DNA from 4 places in the Erythrobacter sp. 'gip.4 top 5' genome. Region 1 is predicted to be linked to each of the others. Evidence: predicted binding sites of a transcription regulator. Region 1 holds the regulator's gene; each other region holds the start of a gene.
The links. Region 1 encodes LexA, which represses DNA repair genes until DNA is damaged. Its sites were predicted from a motif close to GTTCCNCNCTTGTTCT; they were not measured.
Positions count from the first base shown of each region.

Region 2: the regulator LexA is predicted to act here: its motif matches at 3,525-3,540, upstream of ACRANW_RS15050 (DUF7146 domain-containing protein).
Region 3: the regulator LexA is predicted to act here: its motif matches at 4,843-4,858, upstream of ACRANW_RS01760 (ribonucleoside-diphosphate reductase subunit alpha).
Region 4: the regulator LexA is predicted to act here: its motif matches at 4,169-4,184, upstream of recA (recombinase RecA).

Region 1 covers NZ_CP200270.1:2,198,700-2,206,494, reverse strand. Annotated here, with positions in the region: gene gltX (glutamate--tRNA ligase) at 1-676, opposite strand, end outside; gene ACRANW_RS10650 (ComEC/Rec2 family competence protein) at 603-3,107, shown strand; gene lexA (transcriptional repressor LexA) at 3,195-3,890, opposite strand; gene ACRANW_RS10640 (molybdopterin molybdotransferase MoeA) at 4,092-5,273, opposite strand; gene moaC (cyclic pyranopterin monophosphate synthase MoaC) at 5,270-5,743, opposite strand; gene trpC (indole-3-glycerol phosphate synthase TrpC) at 5,740-6,540, opposite strand; gene trpD (anthranilate phosphoribosyltransferase) at 6,566-7,558, opposite strand; gene ACRANW_RS10620 (anthranilate synthase component II) at 7,555-7,795, opposite strand, start outside.
Region 2 covers NZ_CP200271.1:2,880-10,674, reverse strand. Annotated here, with positions in the region: gene ACRANW_RS15055 (strawberry notch-like NTP hydrolase domain-containing protein) at 1-2,543, opposite strand, end outside; gene ACRANW_RS15050 (DUF7146 domain-containing protein) at 2,609-3,451, opposite strand; gene ACRANW_RS15045 (lytic transglycosylase domain-containing protein) at 3,602-4,489, shown strand; gene ACRANW_RS15040 (hypothetical protein) at 4,456-4,617, opposite strand; gene ACRANW_RS15035 (WGR domain-containing protein) at 4,820-5,086, opposite strand; gene ACRANW_RS15030 (replication initiator protein A) at 5,724-6,959, opposite strand; gene ACRANW_RS15025 (ParB/RepB/Spo0J family partition protein) at 7,078-7,795, opposite strand, start outside.
Region 3 covers NZ_CP200270.1:353,112-360,906, forward strand. Annotated here, with positions in the region: gene nadB (L-aspartate oxidase) at 1-520, shown strand, start outside; gene ACRANW_RS01745 (TraB/GumN family protein) at 609-1,538, shown strand; gene ACRANW_RS01750 (alpha/beta fold hydrolase) at 1,571-2,473, shown strand; gene ACRANW_RS01755 (ABC-F family ATP-binding cassette domain-containing protein) at 2,541-4,415, shown strand; gene ACRANW_RS01760 (ribonucleoside-diphosphate reductase subunit alpha) at 4,908-6,944, shown strand; gene ACRANW_RS01765 (hypothetical protein) at 7,086-7,271, shown strand; gene ACRANW_RS01770 (ribonucleotide-diphosphate reductase subunit beta) at 7,352-7,795, shown strand, end outside.
Region 4 covers NZ_CP200270.1:2,415,728-2,423,522, reverse strand. Annotated here, with positions in the region: gene ACRANW_RS11695 (response regulator) at 1-851, shown strand, start outside; gene ACRANW_RS11690 (DUF4139 domain-containing protein) at 954-2,468, shown strand; gene ACRANW_RS11685 (DUF4139 domain-containing protein) at 2,479-4,140, shown strand; gene recA (recombinase RecA) at 4,272-5,339, shown strand; gene alaS (alanine--tRNA ligase) at 5,644-7,795, shown strand, end outside.

The sequences.
Region 1 (7,795 bases):
GGAGCTGGCGGAAGGCGTTGTTCAAATGGTCGTCACCGCGGATCACGTGAGTCACACCCATGTCGTGATCGTCCACCACCACCGCAAGCATATAGGTGGGCGTGCCGTCAGCACGCAGGATGATGTAATCGTCAAGCTCAGCATTGCGGACGGTCACGTCACCCTGCACCTGATCAGGGATTGTTGTTTCACCGTCGGTGGGCGTCTTGAGGCGCACGGTAAACGGCGCGCCCTCCTGTGCCTCTGATGGATCACGGTCGCGCCAGCGCCCGTCATAGCGCATGGGCTGCTTGTTCGCGCGCTGCTCTGCACGCATCGCTTCAAGATCTTCCGGCGTTGCAAAGCACTTGTAGGCGTGGCCTGCCGCCAGCAACTGGTGCGCGACTTCGGCATGGCGTTCGGCCCGGTCGGATTGGAACACCGGCGGCGCATCATAGTCCAGACCGAGCCAAGCGAGACCGTCGATGATCGCGTCGATTGCGTCCTGATCGGAACGCTTGGCGTCGGTATCCTCGATTCTCAGCAGGGTTTGCCCGCCGTGGTGGCGGGCATAAAGCCAGTTGAACAACGCGGTGCGCGCGCCGCCGATATGCAAAAAGCCCGTGGGCGACGGGGCAAAGCGTGTCACGACTTTCCTTGGCGTGGCCGCGTCGGGGATGCTGCTTTCGCTTGCCATGGGCTTTGACTTCCTGTTCACTTTGAGCGGCTTGGACGCCTGCCAGGCCGGTCGGGGGGACAAGCCGATGCGCGATGTGCCGATCATTCCGATGGGGGACGATCCGGGTGGCCGCAAAGGCCCCGGAGAACCTGTGCCGCGCCCTTGGCAAACCATACGGGTATTGTCCAGCACGCGAGGCACATGCGCAGTAGCGCTGGACGCAGCGGAGCGGTTTCTGGACGAGGCAGGATTTGACCGCGCGCCGTGGTTGGCGGTGATTTTTGCGCTTGGGATAATCGCTTGGTTCATGCTGCCCGGGGCGTGGCATTGGGGCTTTGCGATGGCCGGGGGCGGGGCGCTGGCGCTGGGCGCGTTGATGATCTGGCCGCCAGGAACCGCCGCGGACGAAAGCCGTGCGAACTTGCGTCTCGCAATTGCCGTGTGTGGGCTGGTGTTTGCAGGCGGGATCGCAGTGATCTGGGCACGCTCGGCCGTTGTCGGGGCGCCGCCTATTCCGGCGCCGATGGTCGTTTTGCTTGAAGGACATGTGCTGGCCCGCGAGGACCAGCCTGCCGATGAGCGCCTGCGCCTGACCCTCGCGGTGCGTTTGCCGGATCAGCCGGCTGCGCAGAAGGTGAGAATAAATGTACCCTTTGCGGCCTTGAGTGAGAGCGGGGTGCCGCCGGGGCTTGGCGAAGGCGCGGTGGTGCGGCTGCGCGCGCGGCTGATGCCACCGGCGAGCCCGATGTTGCCCGGAAGTTATGATTTCGCCCGAGCGGCGTGGTTCAAGGGGTTGTCTGCGACCGGCACCATGGTCGGCCCTCTCACCATGGTCCGCGCCGCGCCCGCGCAAGGCGGGATTGCCAGCCTTCAGCGCTGGCTTTCGGCGCACGTTCGCGCGCGTGTCGATGGTTCGCCCGGCGCAATCGCGGCGGCATTTGCCAGCGGCGATCGCGGCGGGATTTCCGAGTCCGATGAGATCGCGATGCGCGACTCTGGCCTCACGCATCTCCTTTCGATCAGCGGGCTCCATGTGAGCGCGGTGATTGCGGCGGCTTACATTGTCACCCTGCGATTGCTGGCGCTTTGGCCGGCACTTGCCTTGCGCGTGCGCCTGCCGGTGGTGGCCGCAGGGATCGGCGCGCTCGCAGGGGTTGGCTACACCCTTCTGACCGGGGCGGAGGTGCCGACCGTGCGCAGTTGCGTGGCCGCGCTGCTGGTGCTTGGGGCGCTCGCGCTGGGGCGAGACGCGCTTTCGTTGCGGATGGTGGCGGTCGCCGCAGGGTTTGTGCTGTTGCTCTGGCCCGAGAGCGCAATCGGACCCAGCTTTCAGATGAGCTTTGCCGCTGTGCTGGCGATTGTCGCTCTGTCGAACAGTGACCCGGTGCGCGGCTTTCTCGCTCCGCGCGAGGAGCCGTGGTGGGCGCGCACCGGGCGGCGCGTGGTGATGCTGTTTGTGACGGGCGTAGTCATTGAGCTGGCGCTGATGCCGATCGTGCTGTTCCATTTCCACCGCGCCGGAATTTACGGCGCGGTTGCCAATGTGGTCGCAATACCGTTGGTAACATTCCTTTCCATGCCGCTGATTGCGCTGGGTTTGGTCCTTGATGTGGTGGAATTGGGCGGCCCTGCGTGGTGGCTGGTCGAGCAATCGCTTGCGCTGCTGCTGGCCATCGCTCATTTCACTTCGGCCCAAGCTGGCGCAGTGACGGTGATGCCGCAAATCAGCGGATTTGTTGTGGGCATGTTTGCTGCCGGTGGTCTATGGCTCGGCTTATGGCGGGGGAGGGTTCGGCTTGCGGGGCTTGTCCCTGTGGCTTTGGCGGGCGTGCTTGTGGTGTTTACCCCGATTCCCGACCTTCTGGTAGCGGATGATGGGCGGCAGGTCGGCATCACTGTCCCTGGCCGCGATGGAACACCGCGCCTGCTCTCCTTGCGTGACAGCCGCTCCTCCTACACCCGCGACAATCTGATGGAGCTTGCGGGCGTGGCGGCTGAGCCGGTGCCGCTTGCCCAATGGAACGGAGGCCGCTGTTCGACCGCCTTTTGTACGCTGGTGTTGAATCGCGGCGGGCGTGACTGGGTGTTGCTGCTAGGACGCGGGCGTGCGCAGGTGGAGGAACGCGCTTTGGCTGCGGCTTGCGCCCAAGCGGATGTGGTTGTTTCCGAACGGTTCCTGCCACGCTCTTGCCGACCACGGTGGTTAAAGGCGGACCGGCGCTACCTGCGGCAAAGCGGGGGGCTGTCCATCAACCTCGCCCACCAGCGCATCACCACTGTCGCCGCGGGGCAGGGATCGCATGGTTGGTGGCGGATCGAGCCTGATCGTCCGCGCCTGAAAAGGCACACCAAGCCACCGGCAAGCGCGGGTCTGGACGGATCAAGCAGGGGTCAAGCGTCACCAAGGCGGCATCTGGACGAGGCAAGGCCGCCTCTGGGTGCACCCTGAAGCGGCCTCATATTTACCTAAGCAATTGGAATACAGCGGAAATCATATTCACAGATGCACACCACAGCAGTGATGTACCCAAGCGTCTCAGTGATAGCGCCGCAGCAACCCTGCGAGCTTGCCCTGAACCTCAACTTCGTCGGGACGATAGAATTGTGGATCGTAGGACGCATTGGCGGGATCGAGCCGCACTTGACCCCCTTCGCGGCGCAGATATTTGAGCGTCGCTTCCTCGCCGCGCACCAGCGCCACCACGATTTCGCCATCGCGCGCCGTACTGGTGCGCCGCACCAGAGCAAAGTCGCCATCGAAAATCCCGGCTTCAATCATCGAATCTCCGGACACTTCAAGCGCATAATGCTCGCCTGGACCGAGAAGAGCCGCGGGCACTGGCAAGGTCGAATGTTCCTCAAACGCCTCAATCGGAGCGCCGGCTGCAATGCGGCCATGCAAGGGCAATTCGACCACGTCATTCGCCGCAACGGCTTGCGCAAGGCGCGGCGCTGGCGGAACCATCGGCACGACATTGCCGCCCGGCGCTGCTGCGGCGCGTGGTGCAGGCGTTGCGTCTTCGGGCTGACGGATCACTTCCAGCGCCCGTGCCCGGTTGGGGAGGCGCCGCAGAAAACCGCGCTCTTCCAATGCCGAGATCAGCCGGTGCACGCCCGACTTGCTCTTCAGATCGAGCGCTTCCTTCATTTCTTCAAAACTTGGCGAGATCCCGGTTTCTTCCAGACGCTGCTGGATGAAACGGATTAACTCGTGCTGCTTGGCCGTCAGCATGGATCAAATCTCCCTTGGTCGCATTCACACCAACCCCGATCGGGCCAGCGCCAGTCCCATCAGTGCTCCAAGAGGCACCGGCGCGGCAAAGCGCCAGGTGCGTTGCGTGCACGTCCCGTTCGCCATAGAGTGAACGAACAAGGAACAATTAGGCAACTGACATGATCGTGTCAAGCGCGCCACGCGGCAAACCCAAGGATTTCAGCCATTTTGGAGACTGAATACCTGGATCGGGGCGCCGCGAGGCACGGCGGGGGCGTGGGCCGGGCGGTCAATCAGGCAATCGGCCTCGGCCAGTGCCAAAAGCGCGCTGGAATCCTGCGATCCTGCAAGCCGCGCCGCATCGCCCCTGCGCACCGCCCGCAGAAATTCACGCCGTTGGCCGGTGGCCGGAAGATTCTCCCCTGCGTGCAACGTCTTGGACCGGGGAAGAGGTTCAGGATCACCTTGGCTGGCCCTCACCAGCGGCAGGGCAAACAGGTATGCCGTGACGAAACTGGACACCGGATTGCCCGGCAGCCCCAGCACCACCTGCGCGCCGCGGGTGGCCACCAGCAGCGGTTTTCCCGGTTTGATCGCGACTTTCCAGAAGGCGATCTGCGCGCCCCAATCGGTCAGCGCTGGCTTGATAAGATCATGATCGCCCACCGATACGCCGCCCGAGGTGATCAGGATGTCTGCGCCCTCAGCCGCCATCAGCGCCGTTGCCAACGCTGCCCGATTGTCGGGGACGGGGCCGATCCGCGTCACGTCGCATCCCAGCGGCGCGAGCATGGCTGCAATCATCGCTGCGTTGCTGGCGGGGATCTGGTGAGGCAGGCAATGGCCGGGATCGCGCGCCAGTTCATCGCCGCAATCCATCACTGCGACACGGACGGGGCGGGTGACAGTAACCGCGCCGTGTCCGGCTGCGAGGGCGAGCGCCATGCGCCCTGCTGTCATGCGGGTGCCGCAGGCCAGCAGACGATCCCCACGGTTAAAATCGAACCCGCGGGCGCGGATGTGGCGGCCGGGCGGTGGCAGGTCTGTAGCGGTTACGGCATCGCCGCTGCGGACCGCATCCTCTTGCAACAGCACACGATCTCCGCCTTCGGGCACGATCGCACCAGTGGATATGCGCACGCATTCTGTGGGGCCAAGATTGCCTGCAAAGGGCGCGCCCGCACGGCTTTCGCCCACCACTCTCCACGGCCCGTCGCCGGGTGCAAGCGCATAGCCATCCATTGCCGACAGATCGGCGGCAGGCTGTGTGCGCGCAGCGCGGATGTCCTCAGCGATGATGCGCCCGAGCGCGGCTTCGGTAGGAACGGAGATGAGGGGCAGCAAGGGAGCCAGAGCCAGCAGGCGGGCCTGTGCGTCTTCCAGGTCCAGCAGCTCGCTCAAAGCGGCGCGGCCCAATCGCCTGACTTGCCGCCGGACTTGGCGATCAAGCGGATTTCGGAAATGATCATGCCCTTGTCGATCGCCTTTGCCATGTCATAGATTGTCAGAAGTGCGATGGAAGCCGCTGTCATCGCTTCCATTTCCACTCCTGTACGCCCTGTCAACGAGGCCGTGGCAGTGACGCGGATGGCGCCTTCCTCGAACGCGAAATCGACGCCGACTGCTTCAAGCCCGAGGGGATGACATAGCGGGATCAGATCGCCAGTGCGCTTGGCGGCCATGATCCCTGCGATGCGCGCCGTTCCCAGAACATCGCCCTTGGGTGCGTTACCGGTGCGGATTGCGCCCAGCACTTGCGGCGCCATCGTGATCCGCCCTGATGCCACTGCGCAGCGGGCCGTCGCAGGCTTTCCGCCGACATCGACCATACGCGCCGCGCCGCTTTCATCCAGATGCGTAAGCCTGCTCATTGAGCCATTTGTGCGCCCAGCAGGGTGGCTGTGGCAATCGCAATATCGTCAGCCCGCATCAGGCTTTCGCCCACCAGAAAGGTGCGCACGCCCGCCGCTTCCAGCCGGGCGATGTCAACCGGCGTGTTGATCCCGCTCTCTCCCACCAGCAACGTGCCTTCCGGCGCGAGCGGCGCGAGGCGTTCAGTAACAGCAAGGCTGGTGGTGAAGGTCTTGAGATCGCGGTTGTTCACCCCGATCAGGCGCGATTTCAGATGCGTGGCGGCGCGCTCCATCTCGCTTTCGTCATGCACTTCGATCAGGACGTCCATGCCCAGTTCGCCAGCCGCCGCTTCGATCTCGGCCATGGCGGTATTGTTCAGCGCGGCGACGATGATGAGGATCGCATCTGCGCCGATGGCACGCGCTTCAAGGCACTGCCACGGATCGACCATGAAGTCCTTGCGGAGCACCGGCAAGGTGCAGGCGGCGCGGGCGGCGACGAGGTAATCCTCGTGCCCCTGAAAATAGGGCGCATCGGTGAGTACAGAGAGGCAGGTGGCTCCCCCTGCCTGATAGGCCGCAGCATGATCGGCCGGACGGAAATCGGCGCGGATCAGCCCTTTGGAGGGGCTGGCCTTCTTGATTTCGGCAATCAGGGCGTAGCCTGCGGCGGCGCGGGTGCGCAACGCCGCTTCAAAGCCGCGCGGGCTGGTTTGCGTGCGCGCCGCCAACGTGAGTTGCGCGTCACTGACCGCCTGCTTGCGGGCAGCCACGATATCACGCTTGGCGGCGCAGATTTCTTCGAGTTTGTTCATCGTCTCACTTTGCTAGCGCGGTAATTTATCGGGCGAGGGCAATCCATTGGTTAAGCAGGGCCAGCGCGCGGCCGGAATCGAGCGCTTCGCCTGCCATGGCGGCGCGGGTTTGCCAGTCTTCGCCGCGCCCCGCCACCGTAAGCGCGCCTGCCGCGTTGAACAGCACCGCGTCGCGATAAGGGCTGAGGGCGCCCGTCAACAGCGCTTTCAGAGCAGCCGCATTATGCTTGGCATCATCGCCGCGGATCGCCTCGATGGGTGCGTGGGGCAGGCCGGCTTCGCTCGCATCCAGCCGCGCCATGGTAAAGGCGTTGCCGGTGACTACCGCTACCTCGTTGCCACCTGCCAGGCTCAATTCATCGAGCCCTTCATCACCCGAGACAATCAGCGATGTGCCCGTGCCCAGCCGCGCCATCGCGCCGGCATAGATCGGCACATAGGCGGGTCGTGCAATGCCGATCAACTGGCTGGAGACCTTGGCCGGGTTCGACAGCGGGCCCATCAGGTTAAAGATCGTGCGCTGGCCGATCTTGAGGCGGATGGGCTGGATCCGTGCCATGGCCGGGTGATGGTTCTTGGCAAACAGGAAACAGATGCCGATGTCCGCAAGCGTCTTTTCCGCCGTGCGCCCGGCGGCGTCCATGTCGAGGCCCAGCGCTTCAAGCGTATCGGCTGCGCCAGCCTTCGAGGATGCCGCACGGTTGCCGTGCTTGGCGACCGGCACGCCGCAGGCTGCGACCACGAGGCTGACCGCGGTCGAGACGTTGAGCGTGTGGTGCCCGTCGCCTCCGGTGCCGCAGACATCGATGGCATTGTCCGGGGCGGTGATCGGGATCAGCCGTGCCCGCAAGGCCCGCGCTGCGCCGGCGATTTCGTCTGCCGTTTCGCCGCGGGCGGACAGGGCGACCAGAAAGCTTTCGATCTCCGCCTCGGACGGTGCGCCATCGAGCAGGACGCCGAAGGCCGCTTCGGCTTCGGCTTCGGAAAGCGGCGCGGATACATCGGGAAGAGCGCTCATGAATCAAGCCTCGCGGGCATCACCGGCTCCAGCCCGCACACGCGCGCGAAATTCGCCAGCAATGCGTGACCGTGTTCGGTGGCGATGCTTTCCGGGTGGAACTGCACCGAATGGATCGGCAGGCTGGCATGGCGGAACCCCATCACACTCGGGTGATCGGCACCCGGCGTTTCGGCATGGGCATTGGCAATCAGCTCGGCCGGCACGTTCACCACCTCAAGGCTGTGATAGCGCGTC
Region 2 (7,795 bases), on a different replicon from region 1:
ATGGGGCGCGAATGCTGCTCGCCCGTGTCGTCGGTGTAGACCTCCATCTGCCGGGTCGGAAAGGCGCGGGTGAGATAGTCGAGGCAGTATTCAAGGGGTGACAGCTCGATATTGAGCTCTGCGCGCTCCTCGGGCGAGAGCTCGCCGAGCCTGCGGTTGAGGATGGATTCTGCGGTGGTGACCAGCTCCAGGACGACAGACTTGCCCTCGGCAAGATGCTGCTCGACCGCAATGATGACTGTCGGCAGCTTCATCGACAAAAGTACTTGCCCGAAGAAACGCTGCTTGCAGGATTCAAACCGAGACCGCGCTGCCGCCTTTGCTCCGGAGTTCAGCGTGGTGCCGTCGAGATCATCGACGATGCCGGTCAGTTCAAGCGCGGCTTCCACGTTGCGGTGGATGATCGCCCAGGCGTCCGCATAGGTGTCATAGACGGCGATCTGATCAGGCGTGAGTTGGTGACGCAGAATATCATATTCGACACCGGCAAAGCTCAGCGCCCTCGCCATGTAGAGCCCGGTCGCCTTAAGGTCGCGTGCGACCAGCTCCATGGCGGCAATGCCGCCGGCCCGGATCTCGCTGATGAAGGCCTCGCGCGAGGCAAAGGCGGTCTCCGGGCCCCAGAGGCCGAGCCTGACGGCATAGGCGAGGTTGTTGACCTCGGAGGCCCCCGTGGCCGAGGCATAAAGCACCCGGGCCTTGGGCAGGCGGTTCTGGAGGAGCACCCCGGCAATGCCCTGCTGAGAGCCCTTCTTGGTTCCCATAGCGCCCTCCCCGCCTGCGACACCGCCCATCTCGTGAGCCTCGTCAAAGGCGATCACACCATCGAAGTCGTCGCCAGCCCAGCGGATGAGCTGTTCAAGGCGGCTGTGATCGCCGCGCGCGGAACGCAGCGTCGGATAGCTCACGAACAGCACGCCTTCATCGAGGGTGAGCGGCTCGTGGATCTTCCACCGCGAAAGCGACTGGACGTCGGCGGCAAGACCGCCAAGCGCAGCCCAGTCCCGGCGGGCATCGTTGAGGAGCGGCTCGTTCTTCGAGATCCAGATTGCCCGGCGGCGGCCCTGCAGCCAGTTGTCGAGGATGGTGGCGGCGACCTGCCTCCCCTTCCCCGCCCCGGTGCCGTCGCCAAGGAAGAAGCCCTTGCGATACCCGCGGCCTTCCTCGTCGAGCAGCAATCCGACGCCCTCGGGGTCGGGCTTGAAGCGGCCGGGAAGCCACTGGCTCCAGGCGTGCCCTGCATAGACGACGGTTTCGAGCTGGGAATCTGACAACAGGCGTTCTGAGACGGTGCGTTCCGGCAGGTGCGGGATGTGCTGGGGGATCGGCGCAGGGATCGAGCCCATTGCAACCGACTCAACCAGCGCCGTCGGGTGCTCACCCGCGATCTCAAAGGTCACCCGGCTTGGCCGATACGGCAGATAGACCCCGGTCTGCTCCAGCAGAGCGGCAGGCGCTTCCAGCGCGCTATAGACGACAGGCAGTACGTCGTTGCGTGCCGGGGCGCGGAAGATACGGGGCGCGGCAGGCTTGGCGTTGCGGGTCGCCCCGAACAGGGAGATGGCCTTGGCGGGCGCAGTGACTGGGCGCTTTTCCTCGATGAGCTCTGCCCGAGGCGTAATTGCGAGGCTGCTCACAAGCGCGGCCACATCCCTGCCCTGGATGGTCGCGGGTGATCGCATACCGGGAACCTTGTCGAGGACATAGAGCCTGACCGCAATGCTGGTCCCATGTTTGGTGTAGGCTTGCTCGAAGTGGATCGAGGTGCAGATCGCGACAGGCGCTAGCGTGTTCTCGAAGATTGCCCGCATCTTGGCCGACGGGAAAAACCAGTCGGGCATAATCGCTACAATGCGGCCGCCAGCGCGCAGATGGGTAATGGCTGCAGCAAGGTGACGTACGGCGGCAAGATGGTCTGCGCCGCGTCCGAGCGAGCGTGAGAACGGCGGGTTCATGATGATCAGAGAGGGCCGGATCTTGCCGCTAAGCGCGCTGGCGATTGCCGCCCCGTCGTGCCCTGTGATCGTGACGCCGGGGAAGATGTCGGTGAGACGCAAGCGGCGTGCCTCATTCAGCTCATTCAGCTGCAACTCGGCAACTGAGGGAAGCTGCGCGATCAGCAGGCCATTTCCGGCGCTCGGCTCGAGGACGACATCCGTGGGCTGAGCATTCGCGAGCATCACGGCGACGGCAGCGAGATCGACGGGCGTCGAAAATTGCTGCCAGTCGAGCTGTTCCTCGCTCCGAACGGTCTGGGTGGGCAGCCGCGCTGCGATCTCCATCGCCTTGTCGAGATCGCCCCGGCTGAACGTTGCGCCCCTGCGTGACGTGAGGCTCAGCGCCAGCGCGTGCTCAAGCACCTCGAAGCTCTCTCGCTGGGTCCAGCGACCGGTTGCATCGCCTCCGCCAAAGGCGCTGGTCATGGCCTGGTTCATCATCGCCCGCGTGATGGCGACTCCATTGTCGATGAGGATAGAAAGCGCACGGGCGGCAAGTTGGCCGGGCGTGCGCCGCTGGGCGGCTGTTTCGAACAGATCTGTCATGGAGGTCTCCTGGGTTCGGCTTGCCTCATCACGGACAAGCCAAACCCCTTCCCTCCCCCTCCCCTTTAACGGGGTCCCGGAACCGCTCCCCAGTCCGCGTAACCGACGGGCGGTGCCATCCGACGAATCGTCAGGCCGTCGCGCGCATGCGCCTGCGCTGCCTTGAGACTCGCCCGCCGCCCCTCTGGATCGTTGTCCTCAGCAATGATCAGCTCTTCGATCCAGTCAGGCAGACGGACGAGATCGAGCCGTTCGGCTCCGAGGGATGACCAGGCGGGAATGCCGTGGAGCTCGGCGAAGCGGGCAGCGCTTTCGAACCCTTCGGCAAGTGCGAGGATCTTGCCGGGGCGCCCGCCCTGCCAGCTGGCGGCTTGCGGGTTTCCGATCATCAGCTTTGAGCAGTACCCCTGCCCGTTCCCCTTGAGGAAGATGCGTTGAACCGCCTTGATCTCCCGCCCTTCGCGCACGCCGACCAACAGCGCGGGCTCGAACACCGTGTTGGGCTTTCTGCCTTTCGGGCAGCGCGGGAGGTAACGCAGATCGTCATGGTGCTGGATGATGCCGCGATGGTGGCAATAGGCCTCGCCCCAGGTATTCGCGAGCTCTCTGCTCTGCGACCAGAGATTGCGGGCGATCGCAGTTGAGTTGAAGGGCTGGAAGGGTTCGTCCGGAAAAGCGTATTTCCGGCCCGGAACGATGGTTACGATTGCGCGCAATACCTCGGCAGGCTCACAGCCTGCAAAGCAGTGGACGAGGATGTCGCGGTCCCCCTGCCGCAGGGACAGGCTCGGGGTGGTGTCCGCATGGGCCGGACAGCGGCACATCGCAATGTATCCGGACCAGCTGCCACCAAGCGCACCGACAAGGTCGATGAGGCGCTGCGAGGGCGGTTTTGCAGTGATGGGCATGGCAATCCCTTTCGAGTTCCCCCTCCTCTCCCCCCTCCCCTTTTGACCTGGATGTGAACTCGCGCGGGCCACGAGAACAAGGCGGAAAATTTTTCCCAATTGACTCTGAGAGTTAGCAAGAGATGTTCGGGTCTTTGCAGGAGCAAGATCATGCCTGTTCGCCTCATCGCTGCAAGCCTGTTCGTTGCAGCGCTTCACCCCGCAGCTGCCGCGCAGGAAGTCGAACTGATGCAGTTTGACGGTAACCCCCGTGGGGACGTCGTGATCCACGTCAGCTCAGCCCCAACACCGAAGGGGCTGGCACAGGTCGATCAAGCACCAGACCTGGCAGGGGTGCTAGCTGCCGATTTCGCAGGGATTATCCCGGGACCACCAATCGAGACAGTTCCGCAGGCGGCCTCGATTGATGTTCCTGGCTGGATGCGCAGCGGTGCCCCTCCCTCCTCGATCATTGTTCCGGCTGTTTTGCGGTCGCAGGCACTCAGTTATGGCTGTGGAGACACGCAGTACCGGCCTCGCAGAGATCTTCCTGCTGCAACTGAGCTTCGCCGCGCACAACATTTCCCTTTGATCGCGGCTATTGCCTGCGAGGAGAATGTTCCGGTCGGGCTGTTCGACGCGCTGATCTGGCAGGAAAGCCGATATCAGGCCTTTGCGCGTTCGCCGAAGGGTGCAATCGGCCTTGCGCAACTGATGCCGGGCACCGCAAGGTATCTCGGCGTCTCTAACGCATGGGACGTGCGCCAAAATTTGCGCGGCGGTGCACGGTACCTTCGAATGCAGATCGAAGAATTTGGCCGATATGACCTGGCGCTGGCTGCCTATAATGCAGGGCCTGGAAGGGTCCGCCGGGCCGGGAGCATACCGCGTATCCGTGAAACGCTTGAATATGTCCGCACTATCACGGCTGCCTGGGCTAGAGAGCAGCGGCAGGCTGATAGTCGCCCGTTAGCGCCCTACCCTGCTCCAACCTTTGCCCGATTTCGCCGTGCGGCCGTCGTGGATTACACATCGAGCAATGTTGCGAACCCAAGATAGTCTGCGAACAGGATCGCCGTGAGAAAAATGACGGGCGTTCCTGAGAGATAATTGACCTGCCAGCGCCACCACAGCTTGGGTAGTGCCAGTGTTCGCCCTCTCCAGTCGCCGAGGTCGATAACCAACATACCCGCGCGCAGATCATAGATGGTTTTGGCAAACGCTAGCACGGAGCAAAACGCGACCATGACCGCGACACCGGCGTAGAGCGCGAGTCACGCATTGTAGGTCGCAATTGGCATGCTCACCGACTCCAAAGTTTTCGGCATGGTAGCATTGAAGCCGCCTTTTGCGATGCTGGAATCGTGAACGAAATGAGTTCGAGATTGGTCACTTGATCTCGTGGTAGCCGACCCCGACGCGGCGCAGGGCACCTTGGCGCCGCTGACGTATGCGCTTTGCTGCCAATTCCGCATCCCCTCTGTTGGCAAATGCCGCAGTTACGCTCTGTCCCTTGGAGCCGATACGTCCCCAGCGCCGCTCAACGGTGGTCCATCCGAACAGGTCGGTAGCGACCCGTAGGTGATAGTCGCGCGCAATGTTGCGGTACGGGTCAATCGCTTGCCAATGCCATGATTGATCGAGAAGGCCGCCCATGCCCCTTGGTGGCAGACCAATCGGGATACGGTCCAATGGGAATTCTGAATCACCGGACACTCTGTGATTCACTGAGTCGATTGGATCTGGCATCAAGGCCAGGGCGGGAGGAGCTCTGGTCTGGGGCGGCATCACACAGCCAAGGCTCTAAAGGGGAGCATCGGTAAGGTTAGGTGGTTTCATCAACCTTATCCAAAAAAGCTGAAAGCTTCCCGTTGCTTAGAGGGGTTATATTTTAGTTAGATCAGTTAAGACCGCTCGCGTTGGTTGCAACTCGCCGGATTCCCAAGAGAAATTGCGGCATGCCGTTCTTGATGTGTCGGCAATGTGTTCCTGATGTTCCGATGGCGTGTTCCTGAAAGTTCGTTTCATCGTTCCCGATGTGTCGGTAATTGCGGAAACGGCATTCCTAAAGTGTCGAAAGACGGTCCAATGGCGGTCAGTCGTTGGTCGAATTGAATCATTATCGCGATGACCTTGGTGGAAGAGCTTCAAACTTGCTCATCACATGCTGTTAGGAGGCGCGCGCATCTAATCGACACGACACATTTGGAACGCTGGATAGCTGTTGACGCTTAGTCGCTAGGTCAGGGTAGCTCCGCCGCGCCCGATTCCAGCGATTTTACACAAAGAGGCCCTACCTACGGAGCTCGTGTTTGTGCTTCTCGTGATGCCGCTTCACCCACCCGATGAAGGCCTTTTGCCAGCTCGCGGGTGTCCTTGCCGGGTCTGCATTAACCCAAGCTTCGAATTCCGCATGGAGGGCATAGAGGTCCCAGCCAGGGCATTTCTCACGCAGGTAGGCGGTGGTTTCGTCGGTCATAATCCCACGTGTCGCCCTATCGGACAGGCGTGCCACAGCAGATCGGACAAGCGTACGGGCGTCAAAAATCATCGGCGCCTGCTCTTCAGCCGCCTTTGCTTCGGCGTTATCAGGCTGGTTCACATGATCGTGACGATCCGGCGGTGAGCGTTCCGCAGCTGGCGGAGGGGCAATGATACCTTCAGGAGGATCATTGTGGGAGGCTTCAATGTTCAGGTCGTTGAGCCGGATCATTCTCAGCAGCGGCTCAATCCCTTTCCCTGCCTCGATCGCGAGCCGATAGCCGGGCAAATTGTTCTTTTCAGCGAGCTTGAGGACCTCGAATTTGAAACGTCGATATTCGCCCTCGGCACCCGATTTTTCGAAGAGAACGGGCATGGATATCGCAAAGCCGCTTTGACCTGCGCCTCCAGCATGCTTGCGGGCGACCCGGTACAACCAGCGCTCGCGGCCACCCGTGATATCGAAATAGGCGCGGTCGATGCTAAGCACCCCGCCCTTCATCATCACACCTTCCCAAAACCAGTTCGATAGCTCGAGCGTCATGCCGCGGCTTCGTTCGGTCTTCTCGTCGACGAGCTGCGTCCAGCCATCAAGCCAGCTGAAGGTGGCTTCGCGTCGGTTCTCGGCACGGATGTTTGTTTTGATGGTAGTCGACACAAGCCGGTCTAGAGCCTGACCCAGCAACTCGTAGGCTCGGCCTGTGGTCGGGCGTCCGATTGCACGCAGCAGATCGTAAGGCATGATGTGGAGTTTGCGGGGGACATCATTGACACCGCGGCGGGTCATGTCAGCGATCTGGCTGGCACAATAGATGAGAATGTCGGCGTCCCAGATGGTGGCCATGCCGTAGTCTGGATTTGGGCTAACATGCACCCACAGCTTGCCGTCTGGCGAAGTGTATTCGATTGGCTTGGCTCGTTTGCGCTTGGCGAGCGAGAAAAATGGTCGTTCCATTATCTCGCGTTGGTCGCGCAGCGGAAGATCGGCTAAATAGGGCAGGAACAGGTCGAACTGTTCGGGTACGCTTTTTTTGCTGGCGCGGGTCATGGCAGTGATGGCCGCCAGCCCAAAAGATTATTCCCCGGGGAATAACTCGCGTGAACATTATTCCCCGGGGAATAATGTCGATGCTGGGCGGTCCTGACCGGATGGGGGAGGGCAGTCCTCACCTCTGAAGGCCTCCACCATCCGCCGTGAGTGTCTCGAGCAGAATTCGCACCTTAGCCAGAAGCTCATCATCCGAAAGGCCGTGCCCTGCGTGAAGCCGCAAGGTTACGCCTTGCCGGTTGGCGCGCTGAAGGCTCACCGCTGGCCTGTCATGGGCACCGGCAATGACGATCTCTTTGTGTTCGGCAGGTGTTTCATCTGATGTCAGCAGGAGCCTAATGACTTCTTGGGCCGCAAGCGTCGCCTTGCCCTCCTTGCGAAGCCGCCCCTGCTCGTCCGCAAGCCCTTTGGCCGCCTTCTGAATGGACGCCGACCTTTTGGGGTCACCCAAGGCTTGCGCAAGCGGATAGGCGGGCTTCAGCTGGACATCGGCAGGGGATGCGAATGCTGCGATCACGGCGTCGGGAATGGTGGCAACCTTGATCATCTTGGAAAGCCAACTCTGCGAGAGTTTGAGCCGTTCCGCCATGCGCGACTGATGGTTCCCGTAATGTGTCTTCAGCGCCGCTGCGTAATTGCGTGCTCGCTCAAGGTCAGAAACATCTTTGCGCGCCCGGTTTTCGACGTCTGCGAGGCGGAAAGCGGCTTCATCATCAAGGTCGGCGACCTGTGCAAGAAATTTCATATCCGGGTAAGAGTTTTGCCGCAGCCATGAGATCGACCAGTGGCGCCGCGTGCCTGCGATGACCTCATATTCGAATATTGGGTCGCCTTCG
Region 3 (7,795 bases), 1.2 Mb from region 1:
GGACGCGCGCACCGATATTCCCGGCCTGTGGGCGGCAGGCGAATGCACCGAAAGCGGGCTGCACGGCGCCAACCGGCTGGCGTCCAACAGCTTGCTCGAATGCTTCGTGTTTGGCGAAGCGGCGGCGCAGGACATTCTGGCGCGCTGGGACAGCCTTGACGATGTGCCTGCGATCCTGCCGTGGGACGAAAGCCGCGTGACCGACTCGGATGAGGAAGTGGTCATCAAACAGAACTGGACCGAAATCCGCCGCTTCATGTGGAATTATGTCGGCATCGTGCGCACCACCAAGCGGCTGGAACGCGCCGCCAGCCGCATCGATCTGCTGAAGCGCGAGATCGAGGATTACTACGGCGCCTTCCGGGTGACGACCGACCTGATCGAACTGCGCAACCTGCTGCAATCGGCGGAACTGATCGTGACCTCGGCGCTCGCCCGCAAGGAGAGCCGTGGGCTGCATTACACGCTGGATTATCCGGAGCTTGCGGATGAGCCGCGGGATACGGTGCTGGTGCCGTAGTCACCGTCGCCCGGAACGAGAGGGTTCTGTCAGGGTTCATGTGATGCCGACCAATTTGGCAAACCCTGAACCCCGCACGAGGCGTCCGATGAAGAACATGCTCTGTTGTCTTGCGCTTGCTTCACTTGCGGCGCCGCTTGCTGCCCAAGACGCTGCCCCGCCCGAATCCGAAAATTCCATCGTCGTCACCGCGCAGCGGTCCGGCGCGCCGATGTGGACGATTGATACGCCCACCGGCACCGTTATCCTTGTCGGTGAGATCCGGGCGATCCCCAAGTCCACGCCATGGGAGCCGGAGCGCCTGCGCGAAGCGACGGCGCAGGCCGACCGCGTGATCCTTGGCGCGAAACCCAGGATTTCGCCGGGCGATGTGCTGCGGCTCATTTTCAGCGGTTCCAAGTTCACCAAACTGCCCGACAAGACAATGGCCAGCGAATACCTCTCGCCCGAACAATGGGCGCGGCTCGAAACCCTCGGCACGGCGCACAGGCAAGATTACACCCGCCAATCCTTCTTGCTCACGTCCTTCGGGATGCTGCGCAAGGAACTGCGCTTCAACCGCGATACCGCCGATGATGCGTCGGACGTCGTCAGCAAGGCAGCGGACAAGGCCAAGGTGCCCACCACCCGCGCCGCCACACTGCGGGGTGAGGACATCATCGACAATCTCGCCGATGCGCCGCCCGCAGCGCACATTCCCTGCCTCGCGGCCGCGATGGATGCGGTGGAGGCCGGCCCCGGCATTGTCGAACAGCGTGCCACCGATTGGCGGCGCTACAAGATCCCGGCCGTGATGGCGAACCCGCTCGAATCGGCGCTGGGCCAGTGCTGGCCCTGGGCGGATGAGACTTTGGGCAGCGAACTCAGGACCATATGGGTCGACAGCATCGCCGAAGCCAGCACCGCGCGCGGCACAACGCTCGCGGTTGTGCCCTTGCGGGTGTTGGCGGAAGATGGCGGCGTGCTTGACCAATTGGACGAACGCGGCTTCGATATCGCCGGACCCGTGTGGAAGTGACCACGCGGGCCTGACCGAAGGATCAGCCGCCCATGCCCACCGTCACCGCCCCCAACACCGGCATCGAAATCTTCTATGAGGACACCCCGGCGCAAGGCGGCGCGCCTGATGCCGAGGTGATCCTGCTGGTGATGGGCCTCGGCGCGCAGATGACACTGTGGCCGGACGAGCTGGTCGCCGCGCTGGCGGCTGATGGCTTTCGGGTGATTCGCTACGACAACCGCGACATTGGCCTGTCCCAGAAGATGGAAGGCGCCAAGGCCCCCAGCCTGCCGGTGCAGGTCTTGCGCAAGAAGATCGGCTTTCCGGCACGCGTGCCCTACACCCTGAAAGATATGGCCGATGACGGGATCGGCCTGCTGAGCGCGCTGGGGATTGATCGCGCCCACGTGGTCGGCGCGTCGATGGGGGGCATGATCGTGCAGCTGATGGCGATCCACCATCCCGAACGGCTGCTGACCATGACCTCGGTCATGTCGACCACCGGCCATGGCAAGCTGCCCCAGGCCGAAAAGCACGCGATGGACGCGCTGATCGCGCCGCTCAAGGCGATGGATGAAGAGACCATCGTTGCCCACGGCCTTAACGTGGTGAAGAATATCGGCAGCCCCGGATTTCCCTTCGATCCCGAACAGCAGCGCGAACGGGTGCTGCGCAGCATCCGCCGCTCGGTCTATCCCGCCGGCCTGCCGCGCCAGCTTGCCGCGATCATCGACGATGGCTGTCGCCGCGCGCGCCTTGCCGATGTGCGCGTGCCGACGCTGGTGATGCATGGCGAGGACGATCCGTTGGTAAAGCTGGAGGCGGGCGAGGATACGGCGAAGCATATCTCGGGCGCGCGGCTGGTCACGATTCCGGGCTGGGGCCATGATCTGCCGATCCCGCTGATCTCCCGTATCGCTGGCGAGATCACGGCCCACGCCCGCGGGCAATAGGGCCACTGTCAGCGCGGGTGCGGGATTTCCTTTGGGCGGGCGGCGATAGGCTGTTACAGGCGCCCCCATGCTTACGATTGACGGTGTCACTGTGCGGCTTGGCGGCCGGGCCATTCTTGAACGCGCCAGCGCAACCGTGCCGGTGGGCGCGCGCGTCGGTCTGATCGGCCGCAATGGCGCGGGCAAATCCACGCTGATGAAGGCGCTGATTGGCGAGATCGAGCCCGATGACGGCGAAATCAGCAAGCCCTCGCGCGCCAAGATCGGTTACATCGCGCAGGAAGCCCCCAGCGGCAACACGACCCCCGAAGAGGTCGTGCTGGCATCGGCCACGGAACGTGCCGCGCTGCTCGAAGAGCTGGAAACCTGCACAGACATGGACCGCATGGGCGACGTGCACGAACGCCTGCTTGCGATTGACGCCTATTCCGCGCCCGCGCGCGCCGCCAAGATCCTTAACGGTCTGGGCTTTGACGACGAGATGCAAAAGCGCCCGGTCGACAGTTTTTCGGGCGGCTGGAAAATGCGGATTGCGCTGGGCGCGCTGCTGTTTTCCGAACCGGACATCCTCCTGCTCGACGAGCCATCCAACCACTTGGACCTTGAAGCAACGCTGTGGCTGGAGAACTTCCTCAAGTCCTATCCCGCCACGCTGGTCGTGATCAGCCACGAACGCGATCTGCTCAACAAGGTCGTCGATCACATCCTGCATCTGCAAGGCGGGCAGCTGACGCTGTATCCCGGCGGCTATGATGACTTCGAAAAGCAGCGCGCCGAACGCGCCGCGCAGCTGGCCGCCGCCAAGCAATCGCAGGATGCGCAACGCGCACGTCTGCAGGATTACGTCGCCCGCAACTCTGCCCGCGCTTCTACTGCCAAGCAGGCGCAATCGCGCGCCAAGATGCTGGCGAAGATGCAGCCGATCGTGGCACTGATGGAAGACCCTTCGCTGTCTTTCGATTTTCCCGATCCGGCCGAATTGCGCTCCCCCATGATCACGCTCGATCACGCTGCGGTAGGCTATGGTGAAGCGCCGCCGATCCTCAAGCGGCTGAGCTTCCGGATCGACGCCGATGACCGGATCGCGCTGCTGGGCCGCAATGGCAATGGCAAGACCACGCTGGCGCGGCTGCTCGCCTCACAACTGATGCCCGCCGAGGGCGAAATCAACGCGCCAGGCAAGCTCAAGGTCGGATATTTCACGCAGTATCAGGTCGAAGAACTGGCGGGCGAGGAAACCCCGCTCGATCTGATGAACCGCGCGATGGAGGGACAATCCCCCGGCGCGGTGCGCGCACAATTGGGCCGCTTCGGCTTTTCAGGCCCCAAGGCGAACCAGCGGGTCGAGAAATTGTCGGGCGGTGAACGCGCGCGGCTCGCGCTGGCGCTGATCACGCGCGATGCGCCGCATCTGTTGATCCTCGATGAACCGACCAACCACCTCGATGTCGATGCGCGCGAGGCGCTGGTACAAGCGCTCAATGCCTATACCGGCGCGGTGATCCTCATCAGCCATGATCGCCATATGGTCGAATTGACCGCTGATCGCCTTATCCTCGTCGATAACGGGACCGCGCGCGAATATGACGGCAGCATGGAGGATTACATCGACTTCATCCTGGGCCGCAACCAGCCCAAGGGCAACGCTGGCAAAGGCAAGGGGCAGCGCGGCGGCGCCAATGCCGGATTTGGGGTCGGGTCGGACATGCGCGCTGCTCAATCGGAATTGAGCAAGGCGGAAACCGCCATCGCCCGCCTCACGGCAGAGGTGGAGGCCTTTGACCGCGAAATCCTCGCGCTTTCCGCCAAGTCCGGCGGACAAGGCGGCAATGCGATGCAGGCGCTGTTGACCAAGCGGGCGCGGGCCGCCGAATCGCTGGCTGAGGCCGAACAGCGCTGGCTGGCGGCCGGCACCACGCTCGAAGCGGTCGAACAGGCCTGACGGATTCGCCCCCACCCGCCGCACGCGCAACAATCATACCTTTGCGCGTGCAAAAGATTCACGGGTGGATTCGAATGAGTCCGCGCTTATTTTTTTCTTCACAGATTCAATTAGGGGCTTGCGGTCCGCACGACTCAAGCTTGGTCCACGCGTCGCGGGTCTGATGCGGGTCAAAAACCGGCTGCACGTGGTAACTAAGTGCTTAAACGCCCGTTGACGGAAGTCGCTGGGTGATTCATCATCTAGTGGTTCGATGTTGATCGGACCCCCAAGCCTTGGTGAAACGCCCGCCGCCCCTGATTGGGTCGACGAGGGGCGCTTCGCTCCGGCCCCAAGGTCCGCGCCGCATCGCAAATAGGGTCGACCGACCTGCCAGCACGCCCGGCAACGGAGCCGCCTGTTGGCAAGTCTGTGGACCAACCGGTATAGAACAGAATTAGAACACAGCGTCTTGCGCTGGGGATCTGATTCGGGGGACAAATGGGGCTAGTGATGGATTTCAAGGCGAACGAAAACGTGCCCAGTACTGCGCTGAATGATGATGTGACGAACGAGTTGGATGCAGGCGCAGTTGCCGAGATGTCCGCCAAGGATGAAAAGGCTGTGACCATGAAGACAACCGATGCGGGCTCCGATGTGCTGATTGCGACCAAGGCGGGCGAGGCACTGGCCGGTGCCATGGCCGAAGTTGCCAAGTCGGGTGCAGTGGACAGCAAGAAGGTCAATGACCGCCGCTTCACGATCCACACCGATTCCAGCCGCGATGCGCGCCTGACCGATTTCGGCAAGGAAACGCTGAACGATCGGTATTTGTTGCCCGGCGAAAGCTATCAGGATCTGTTCGCCCGCGTGGCCGATGCCTATGCTGATGATGATGCCCACGCGCAGCGGCTGTACACCTACATTTCGAACCTGTGGTTCATGCCGGCAACTCCGGTGCTGTCGAACGGCGGCACCGCGCGGGGCCTGCCGATCTCGTGCTATCTCAATTCGGTGTCAGACAGCCTGGAAGGCATTGTCGATACCTGGAACGAGAACGTCTGGCTCGCCAGCAAGGGCGGCGGGATCGGCACCTATTGGGGCAATGTGCGCGGGATCGGAGAGCCGGTCGGCCTGAACGGCAAGACCAGCGGGATCATTCCGTTTGTGCGCGTGATGGACAGCCTGACGCTGGCGATCAGCCAGGGCTCTTTGCGGCGCGGATCAGCCGCGTGCTATCTCGATGTCAGCCACCCGGAGATCGAGGAGTTCCTCGAAATCCGCAAGCCCAGCGGCGATTTCAACCGCAAGGCGCTGAACCTGCACCACGGCGTGCTGCTGACCGATGAATTCATGGAAGCCGTGCGCGATGGCGCCGAGTTCCAGTTGCGGTCCCCACGCGATGGATCGGTGCGGCAGACGGTTGATGCGCGTTCGCTGTTCCAGAAGCTGGTCGAAACGCGCCTCGCCACGGGTGAGCCTTACATCGTCTTCAATGACACCGTGAACCGCATGATGCCCAAGCATCACCGCGATCTGGGGCTGAAGGTTTCGACCTCGAACCTGTGTTCGGAAATCACCCTGCCCACCGGCATCGACCACCTGGGCAATGACCGCACGGCGGTGTGCTGCCTGTCCTCATTGAACCTGGAAACCTGGGAAGAATGGAAGGGCGACAAGCAGTTCATCGAGGACGTGATGCGCTTCCTCGACAACGTCCTGCAGGACTATATCGACCGCGCGCCCGACGAGATGGCCCGCGCCAAGTATTCGGCCGAGCGTGAGCGTTCGGTGGGCCTGGGCGTCATGGGCTTCCACTCCTACTTGCAGCAAAAGGGCGTCGCCTTTGAAAGCGCGATGGCCAAGGCGCTGAACCTCACGATGTTCAAGCACATCCACGCCAAGGCCTGCGAAGCCTCGATGTTGTTGGCGCAGGAGCGTGGGCCCTGCCCCGATGCCGCCGACATGGGCGCGATGGAGCGGTTCTCCTGCAAGATGGCGATCGCGCCGACCGCGTCGATCTCGATCATCTGCGGCGGCACCAGCGCCTGCATCGAACCGATCCCGGCCAATATCTACACCCACAAAACGCTGTCGGGCAGCTTCATCGTGCGCAATCCCTATCTGGAAAAGCTGCTCGACAAGAAGTCCAAGAACTCCACCAATGTCTGGAACTCGATCCTTGAACGCGGTGGCAGCGTCCAGCATCTCGATTTCCTGACGCCCGAGGAAAAGGGCGTGTACAAGACCAGCTTCGAAATCGATCAGCGCTGGCTGCTCGAATTCGCCGCTGACCGCACGCCTTACATCGATCAGGCCCAGTCGCTGAACCTGTTCATCCCGGCCGATGTCGACAAGTGGGATCTGATGATGCTGCACTATCAGGCGTGGGAACGCGGCATCAAGTCGTTGTATTACCTGCGTTCCAAGTCTGTGCAGCGCGCCGGCTTTGTCGGCGGGGTGGAGGCGGACAATACGTCTGAACTGGCCAAGATCGAACTCACCGCCGGGGGTCCGACCGATTACGAAGAATGCCTCAGTTGCCAATAAAGTGGACCGGCGCGGGCGTGGGGGGCAATTTCGCCACCTGATGCGCCCGCGCCGCAATCCAACCTGCGCTGTTTTGCGTATCTTCGCGCAAAGCCTTGCGCACCACGCTCGGCCCGGACCGATAATAAGGATGCAGAACACATGAATTTGCCGTTTGCAGTGGGGGTTTTCGGCCTCATCGTATGTGCCGTTTTCGCCTTCAACTCCTGGCGCGAACTGCGCCGCAATGTCGAAGGCCACGCCCGCAACGCCGCGCTGATCCACACCGCGATGCTGGTGATGTTCGTGCCGTTCTGCCTCTACGTCGTGGTCGCCTACGCGCCGTGATGATTTTTGCGCGCGCGGGGCTGAATCCGCCGCCCTTCGCGCACCGTACATGATAGCCTTACCGTCCAAGGAGACCGCCCATGTCGCTTCTCGAAGCCCGCTCCACCTACAAGCCGTTCCAGTACCCCTGGGCCTATGATTTCTGGAAGCGCCAGCAGCAGATCCACTGGATGCCTGAAGAGGTGCCTTTGGGCGAGGATTGCCGCGACTGGGCGCAGAAGATCACCGAGAACGAGCGTAACCTGCTCACGCAGATCTTCCGCTTCTTCACCCAGGCCGATGTCGAAGTGCAGAACTGCTACCACGAAAACTACGGCCGCGTGTTCAAGCCGACCGAGATCAAGATGATGCTCGCCGCGTTCTCCAACATGGAAACGGTGCACATCGCGGCCTATTCGCACCTGCTCGACACCATCGGGATGCCCGAAAGCGAATATTCCGCCTTCCTCGAATATGAGGAAATGAAGGACAAGCACGATTTCCTTCAGACCTTCAACGTCGAGAGCGACGAGGATATTGCCCGC
Region 4 (7,795 bases), 220 kb from region 1:
AGCAGCTGGAACAGGTGATCATGAACCTGGCCGTCAACGCCCGCGACGCGATCCAGGGGAACGGCGGAGCCGCCCGCGGCAACGGGCAAGGGCGGATTTCGCTCTACACCCGCACGCTTCAGGCCAAGCAGGTGATCCAGCTCGGCTCCGAGGTGCTACCAGCTGCGGACTACACCGTACTGATCGTGCAGGACACCGGCGGCGGCATTCCGCCTCATGTGCTGCCCAAGCTGTTCGAGCCGTTTTTCACCACCAAAGAGCAGGGCAAGGGGACGGGGCTTGGCCTGTCGACTGCCTACGGGATCGTCAAGCAATCGGGCGGCTTCATCTTCGCTGACAATATCGCCGACAAGGCGGGCCAACCCACAGGCGCGCGGTTCACGGTCTATTTCCCCGTCCACCGCGGCGAAGCGCCAAAGAAGCGTGCGCCCGCGCCGCTGGTCTCCTCGGACTGGTCGGCAGGGGGCAAGGTGTTGTTGGTGGAAGATGAGGACATGGTGCGCGCTGTCGCGGAACGCGCGCTGGCCCGGGCGGGATATGAGGTGACGGCTTGCGCCAATGGCGAGGAAGGTCTTGCCGCGATCACCGAAGGCACCGCACGTTTCGATATTGTCGTGTCAGACGTCGTGATGCCAGGAATGGATGGCCCCGCAATGGTTCGCGCAATCCGCGCGCGCCTGCCCGATATGCCGGTGCTGTTCATGTCCGGCTATGCCGAGGAACAACTGCGCCGTGACATCGATATTCCCGACATGCATTTTATCGCCAAACCCTTCAGCGTGGCCTCGATTGGTGACAAGGTCGGTGCGGTGCTGCGCGAGGCGAAGTCCGTGCAGGCGGCCAGCGCTTAAGCCCCAACGCGGCGCGACACTTTGCCCGGACAAAGTGTTCATTCACCTTGGATAAACTGCGAAGATCGTTCACCCTGTTGATCGGAGACGTGAGGGGACGGGATGATGAAACGGACAATCATCGCTGCGTGCGGTGCAACAGGAGCGGCGCTATGGGCGGCCAGCCTTGCTGCGCAGACCGCGGATGACAGCGCTCGTGCCGAATCGGCGCAAGGGCAGGTCGCGGTCACGATTTACAACAATAACCTCGCACTGGTGCAGGACGTGCGCCAGCTTGCCATCGCCCAAGGGCGAACCCGCGTCGAATTCCCCGATGTCTCGGCCCAGATTCAGCCTCAAACGCTCAGCTTCGCCGCCGCTGACACCACGATTGTTGAACAGAACTTCGATTACGACCTGCTTACGCCATCAAAGCTGATGGAAAAGGCGGTCGGGCAAAGCGTCACACTGCTGCGCACCAACCCTGCTACCGGCGCCGAGACGCGCGAACGTGCCACGGTGCTTTCGGTCGCAGGAGGCACCGTGCTCAAGATAGGGGAGCGGATCGAGGTGCTGCGCGATGACGGCCTGCCGGTGCGCGTAATCTTTGACCGCGTGCCGCCGAACCTGCGCGCCCGGCCCACGCTTTCCGTCAATCTCGAGAGCACACGCGCCGGCACGCGGCCTGTGGCACTGCGTTATCTCACCAACGGGCTTGGCTGGAGCGCCGATTATGTTGCACTCTACAACGAGGTCGGCGGCACCATCGACATGCAAGGCTGGGTGACGCTGACCAACAACACCGGCACCACCTTCCACCAGGCCGATACCGTGCTGGTTGCGGGCCAGCCCGGTAATGCCAACACGCAGAATTACGGTCGGCGTTCAGCGGCTGATCGCGGCATGATCCGCGCTGGAACTGAAGCGTCATCGCGCGAGCGACTTGGCGATTTCTACCTCTACCCCATCGCTGCGCGCACCACGATCGCCAACGCCCAGACCAAGCAGGTGAGCTTCCTTGATGTGCAGTCTGTGCCTGCGCGCAAGATTTATGGTCTGGCGGTGGGATGGCAGCAGAATGACGAGCAGCCCGTCAACGTGCAAAGCCGCATCGCTTTTTCAACATCGCGCGATCAGGGTCTGGGCGATGCGCTCCCGGCCGGCACGGTGCGATTCTATCAGCGCGACAAGGAGGGCACACCGCAATTTATCGGGGAAAAGGGTATAGGCCACACCCCGATGGGCAGCCAACTATCACTGGTGACAGGCGATGCCTTCGACATCACGGTCCAGTCCGAAATCGAAAAGCGCGAAACGATTACGAGTGCAGAGTGGGAGAGGAGTGCGCGCTATCGCATCGTCGAAAATGGCGAGGTCGTGCAGGATGTAACCGTTGAGCGCCCCAAGACCTATTATCGCACCACCATGCGCTACACCCTCACCAACGCCAAAAATGCGCCGGTTGATGTCGAACTGGTGCAGACTGGTCTTAGCCGTAGCTGGTGGGCGGATGATTATCGCATCACAGCCGAGGATATTCCGGGCGAGCAGTTGAACGCCGACCGGCGCAAATATGTCGTTCCGGTCCCTGCCGAGGGTAAGCGGGTGATCCGCGTGACGTTCGAAACCCGTTACTGAGGCCGCTGGGGTGCGGCGGCCCGCAATCTGGATGCTGGGCGCGGCGTTGCTGGCTGCGCCGCTCGCAGCGCCGTTCGCTCCGGCGTCATGGGCGCGCGAGGTGATCGACGCGGCGCCGCCCTCCGACCTCGCCGTGACGATTTACCGCGACCCCGATCGCAACGTCGACGCGCCGCTTCAGCGTGAATATCCTCGCGGCCTCGCCATGATCAGCGAAACCCGTCGCGTAATATTGCCCAAGGGCGAATCGACGATCCGGTTTGAAGGCGTGGCGGAAGGCATGATTGGCATTTCCGCCATCGTCACCGGGCTTCCTGGCGGCACGATCGAGAAGAACCGCAACGCACAGCTCCTGTCGCCCGCCGCGCTGGTCGACGGGACGCTCGGCAACCGCGTGACGATTTCGCGGACGAACCCGGCAACTGGCGCGCAGACCAGCGAACAGGCCGTGGTGCGCACGCGCGCCGACGGCGGGCTTGTGTTCCAGACCGGGGAGGGCTTCGAGGCGGTACGGTGCTCGGGCCTGCCCGAAACTCTGACTTTTGACCGTGTGCCCGCTGGGCTTTCCGCTAGCCCGGTGTTCTCGGTCGATACGCGTTCGGACGAGGACGGCACCTTTGATGTGACACTGACCTACCTCGCCTGGGGCTTTGACTGGCAGGCCAATTACGTCGCAACCCTCAAGGATACACCACCGGAGCAGGGGCAGGGTGATGAGTTTGATCTTGGATTGCTGAGCTGGCTTACCCTCGTCAACGATAACGGCCAAAGCTTCGATAATGCCCGGTTGCAGATTATCGCAGGCAGGCTGAATGTCGAAAGCGATTACGAAAGCCTCGCCGATCCGCCGGTGGCCAAGGGGCTGTATCTGACCTGCTATCCGCTCGGCAGCACCTCCAGGGGCGCGTTCCCGCCGCCTCCACCGCCGCCCCCTCCTGCCGCTCCGCAGATGATGGCGATGGACGCCCAAGCGATTGTGGTGACCGGCGCGCGGGTTCAGGCCCAACGGCTGGAAGCCCCCGCCGCGGTTATCACCGCCGACGAGGAAGATTTGGGCGATCTCAAGCTGTTTCGTGTGCCGGGACGGGTCAATGTGTCGGCCAAGGGGATGAAGCAGGTCGCCTTCCTCAACCAGGACGTGGTGAAGGCGCGATATCTCTACGAGGCCGGGTGCGATCCTGATGTCTGGATCGACGACGACGATGAGGAACCGCAAGCTGCCAGCCTGCTACTGGTGACGAAGAACGCGGAGGCCAAGGGCCTTGGCATGGCGTTGCCGCAAGGCGCTATGACGTTGTATGAACCAATGTCCGAGCAGGCGCGGCGCGGACCGCGGCTGGCCGCGCAGACGAGCTTGCGCGACTATGCGCGTGGGCAGGATATCGAGCTGAATCTGGCCGCGAGCGCGCAGGTTTTTGTCCGCTGTGGTCGCACGGCACAAGAGGCGGTCGAGCATGACGAACGCAAGTGGACGAAAATGCGCGCGGTCCTGACCAACGCCAATCCGCATCCGATTACCTTGCGGCTGCAACTGGGCTGGGCGGGGTCTTACGACATCCGGTTTCCGGGCAAGAAAGTGGTGGTCAAGAATGGCTATCAGACCGTGGAGCTTACTCTACCTTCCAATACTGACAGGCGCATTGACTGGAAGCTGAGCGATCGTTCCGATTGATACACAGACGCGCTGTAGGAAAAATTTCGTTCCCTACTTGTTCCATGAGAACAAATCCGATACAAGCCGATCCAAGGGCCTGATTGTCGATACTTCGCAATCGCCCATAGGCAAGTGAAGGAGCGCATGCGATGGCTACGCAATTGAAGCTGGTGGAAGAGGACAAGAAAGCCGTGGACCGTCAGAAGGCGCTTGAAGCCGCGCTCGCTCAGATCGACCGTGCGTTTGGCAAGGGTTCGGCAATGAAGCTGGGCTCGAAGGAAACGATGCAGGTCGAATCGATTTCGACCGGATCACTGGGACTGGATATTGCGCTCGGGATCGGCGGCTTGCCGCGTGGCCGGGTGATCGAGATTTACGGCCCGGAAAGCTCGGGCAAGACTACGCTGGCGTTGCATGTTATTGCCGAAGCGCAAAAGAACGGTGGAACGGCCGCATTCGTGGATGCGGAACACGCGCTGGATCCGGTCTATGCCAAGGCACTGGGTGTGGATATTGACGAGTTGATCGTCTCGCAGCCCGATACGGGTGAACAGGCGCTCGAAATCGTCGATACGCTGGTGCGTTCCAATGCGATTGACGTGCTGGTGGTCGATTCGGTTGCAGCGCTGGTGCCGCGTGCGGAAATCGAAGGCGAGATGGGCGATTCGCACGTCGGCTTGCAGGCGCGATTGATGTCGCAAAGTCTGCGCAAGCTGACCGGCTCGATCAGTCGTTCGCGTTGCATGGTGATCTTCATCAATCAGCTGCGCATGAAGATCGGCGTGATGTACGGAAACCCCGAAACCACCACCGGCGGCAACGCGCTGAAGTTCTACGCTTCTGTTCGCCTCGACATTCGCCGCACCGGACAGATCAAGGACCGTGACGAGATCACAGGTAACGCAACGCGTGTGAAGGTGGTCAAGAACAAGGTCGCGCCGCCGTTCAAGCAGGTCGAATTCGATATCATGTACGGCGAAGGCATCTCCAAGATCGGCGAGATCATCGATCTTGGTGTGAAGGCCGGAGTAGTGGAGAAATCGGGCAGCTGGTTCTCCTACGATTCGATCCGGATCGGCCAAGGCCGCGAAAATGCCAAGAATTTCCTCAAGGAGAACAAGGAGGTTTGTGACCGGTTGGAAGCTGCGATTCGCAGCCGCACCGACAAGGTTGCCGAGGAAATGATGTCAGGGCCGGACGCGGACTCGGACGACTGATCCTCAAGCGGGCATACGTCCGGATGCGTGTCCCGCGCCCCGGCTGTATCAACAACGCCCGAACACCCGGAACGCCGGCTTGCGCTCTTCCCCAAGGCGCAGGCCGGCGTTTCGTGTTTGTCAGTCGTGATGCAGGACCGGTCCTGAACCTTCTTGCTGGCGTGTTGATCGCGCCAAGCCCGTCTTAGGACTCCCTACGCCACTGTCAGCCGAGGCGTCCTCCTGTGACACGCCTGCAACGATCATGGCGCGCTTGCATGCGCGCTCCATTGCCTAAATCCCCTGCTTTGCCTAACTGCACGCCATGACCTCGACGAACGATATCCGCCGCTCCTTCCTCGACTATTTCAGCAAGGCTGGCCACGCCGCCACGCCATCGGCGCCGCTTGTGCCATACAACGATCCGACACTGATGTTCGTCAATGCCGGGATGGTGCCGTTCAAGAACGTGTTCACCGGATTGGAAGCACCGGCCTCCCCGCGCGCCGCATCTTCCCAGAAATGTGTCCGTGCAGGCGGGAAGCACAATGATCTCGACAATGTCGGCTATACCGCGCGCCACCATACATTCTTTGAAATGCTGGGGAATTTTTCCTTCGGCGACTATTTCAAGGAGCAAGCGATCGAACATGCATGGACCCTGCTGACCCGCGAATGGGGACTACCCAAAGACAAACTGATTGTTACGGTTTATCACACCGACGACGAGGCCCACGGCTTGTGGAGACGCATCGCCGGTCTGTCAGACGACCGCATCATCCGCATCGCGACTTCCGATAATTTCTGGTCGATGGGCGACACCGGGCCATGCGGCCCGTGTTCGGAAATCTTCTACGATCACGGCGACCATATCTTCGGAGGCCCTCCCGGTAGCCCTGATGAGGACGGCGACCGTTTCGTCGAGATCTGGAATCTCGTTTTCATGCAGTATGACCAGCAGGCCGATGGCACCCGCCGCGATCTGCCCAAGCCGTCGATTGACACCGGTATGGGGATTGAACGCGTTGCTGCGGTGCTTCAGGGCGTTCACGACAATTATGATACCGATACATTCAAGGCGCTGATTTCGGCTTCCGAATCGCTGACCGGCGTTGCGGCTCAAGGCGAACAATCGGCCAGCCACCGCGTCATCGCCGATCACTTGCGCTCAACCAGCTTCTTAATGGCCGATGGGGTGTTGCCGTCAAACGAAGGTCGCGGCTATGTCCTGCGCCGGATCATGCGCCGTGCCATGCGCCACGCGCATCTGCTGGGCGCTGCCGAGCCGCTGATGCATCGGCTTGTGCCTGCGCTGGTTACCGAGATGGGTCAGGCTTACCCCGAGCTCGTGCGCGGGCAGGCACTGATCTCAGAAGTTTTGGAGCGCGAGGAAACCCAGTTCCGCCGTACGCTCGACAAGGGATTGAAACTGCTTGACGAAGCCACGGGCGAGATCGCCGAAGGCGGGGAACTTGATGGGGAGGTTGCTTTCCGCCTCTATGACACGTTCGGCTTTCCCTATGACCTTACCGAAGATGCTTTACGCGCCCGCGGTATTGGCGTCGATAAGGACGGGTTCGACACCGCGATGGCACGCCAGAAGGCTGCGGCGCGCGCGGCCTGGAAGGGATCGGGCGATGCCGCTTCTGGTGAAGTCTGGTTTGACATTGCCGAGCGTGAAGGCGCGAGCGAATTCACCGGCTATGCCGCCACCAGCGGCGAGGGCCGTGTGGTTGCCATCGTCAAGGGCGGTTCCGAAGTGCAAGAGGCTGCGGCCGGCGATGAGGTCGTTGTCCTCACGAACCAGACGCCGTTCTACGGAGAAAGCGGCGGCCAGACCGGTGATGCCGGACTCATGGCCAGCGTTGGTGGCTTGCGCGCGACCGTCACCGACACGTCCAAGCCGTTAGGGCGGTTACACGCGCACAGCGTTGCAATCGCGGCGGGCAGCGTTGTTGTCGGCGATACGGTCGAAATGAAAGTTGATGTGGAACGCCGCGACCGGATCCGCGCAAATCATTCGGCCACGCATTTGTTGCACGCCGCGCTGCGCCATCGTCTGGGCGGTCACGTCACGCAGAAAGGCAGCTTGGTTGCCGAGGAGCGACTGCGATTCGACTTCTCGCATCCGGTCGCCCTGACGCCAAACGACATCGCCGCGATCGAGGTTGAGGTGAACGCCGAAATCCGCGCCAATGAAAGCGTTAGCACCCGGCTCATGACCCCCGATGATGCGGTCGCTGCCGGGGCACTGGCCTTGTTTAACGAGAAATACGGCGATGAAGTGCGCGTGCTCGCCATGGGCCGCCCCGGCAAGGAAGGCCGCAATTACTCAGTCGAGCTGTGCGGCGGAACCCACGTGAACGCGACGGGCGATATCGGCGTATTCCGGATCGTTGTGGAAAGCGCGGTGTCCTCGGGCGTACGACGGATTGAGGCGCTGACCGGCGAAGGGGCGCGCCAGTGGCTCGTCGCGC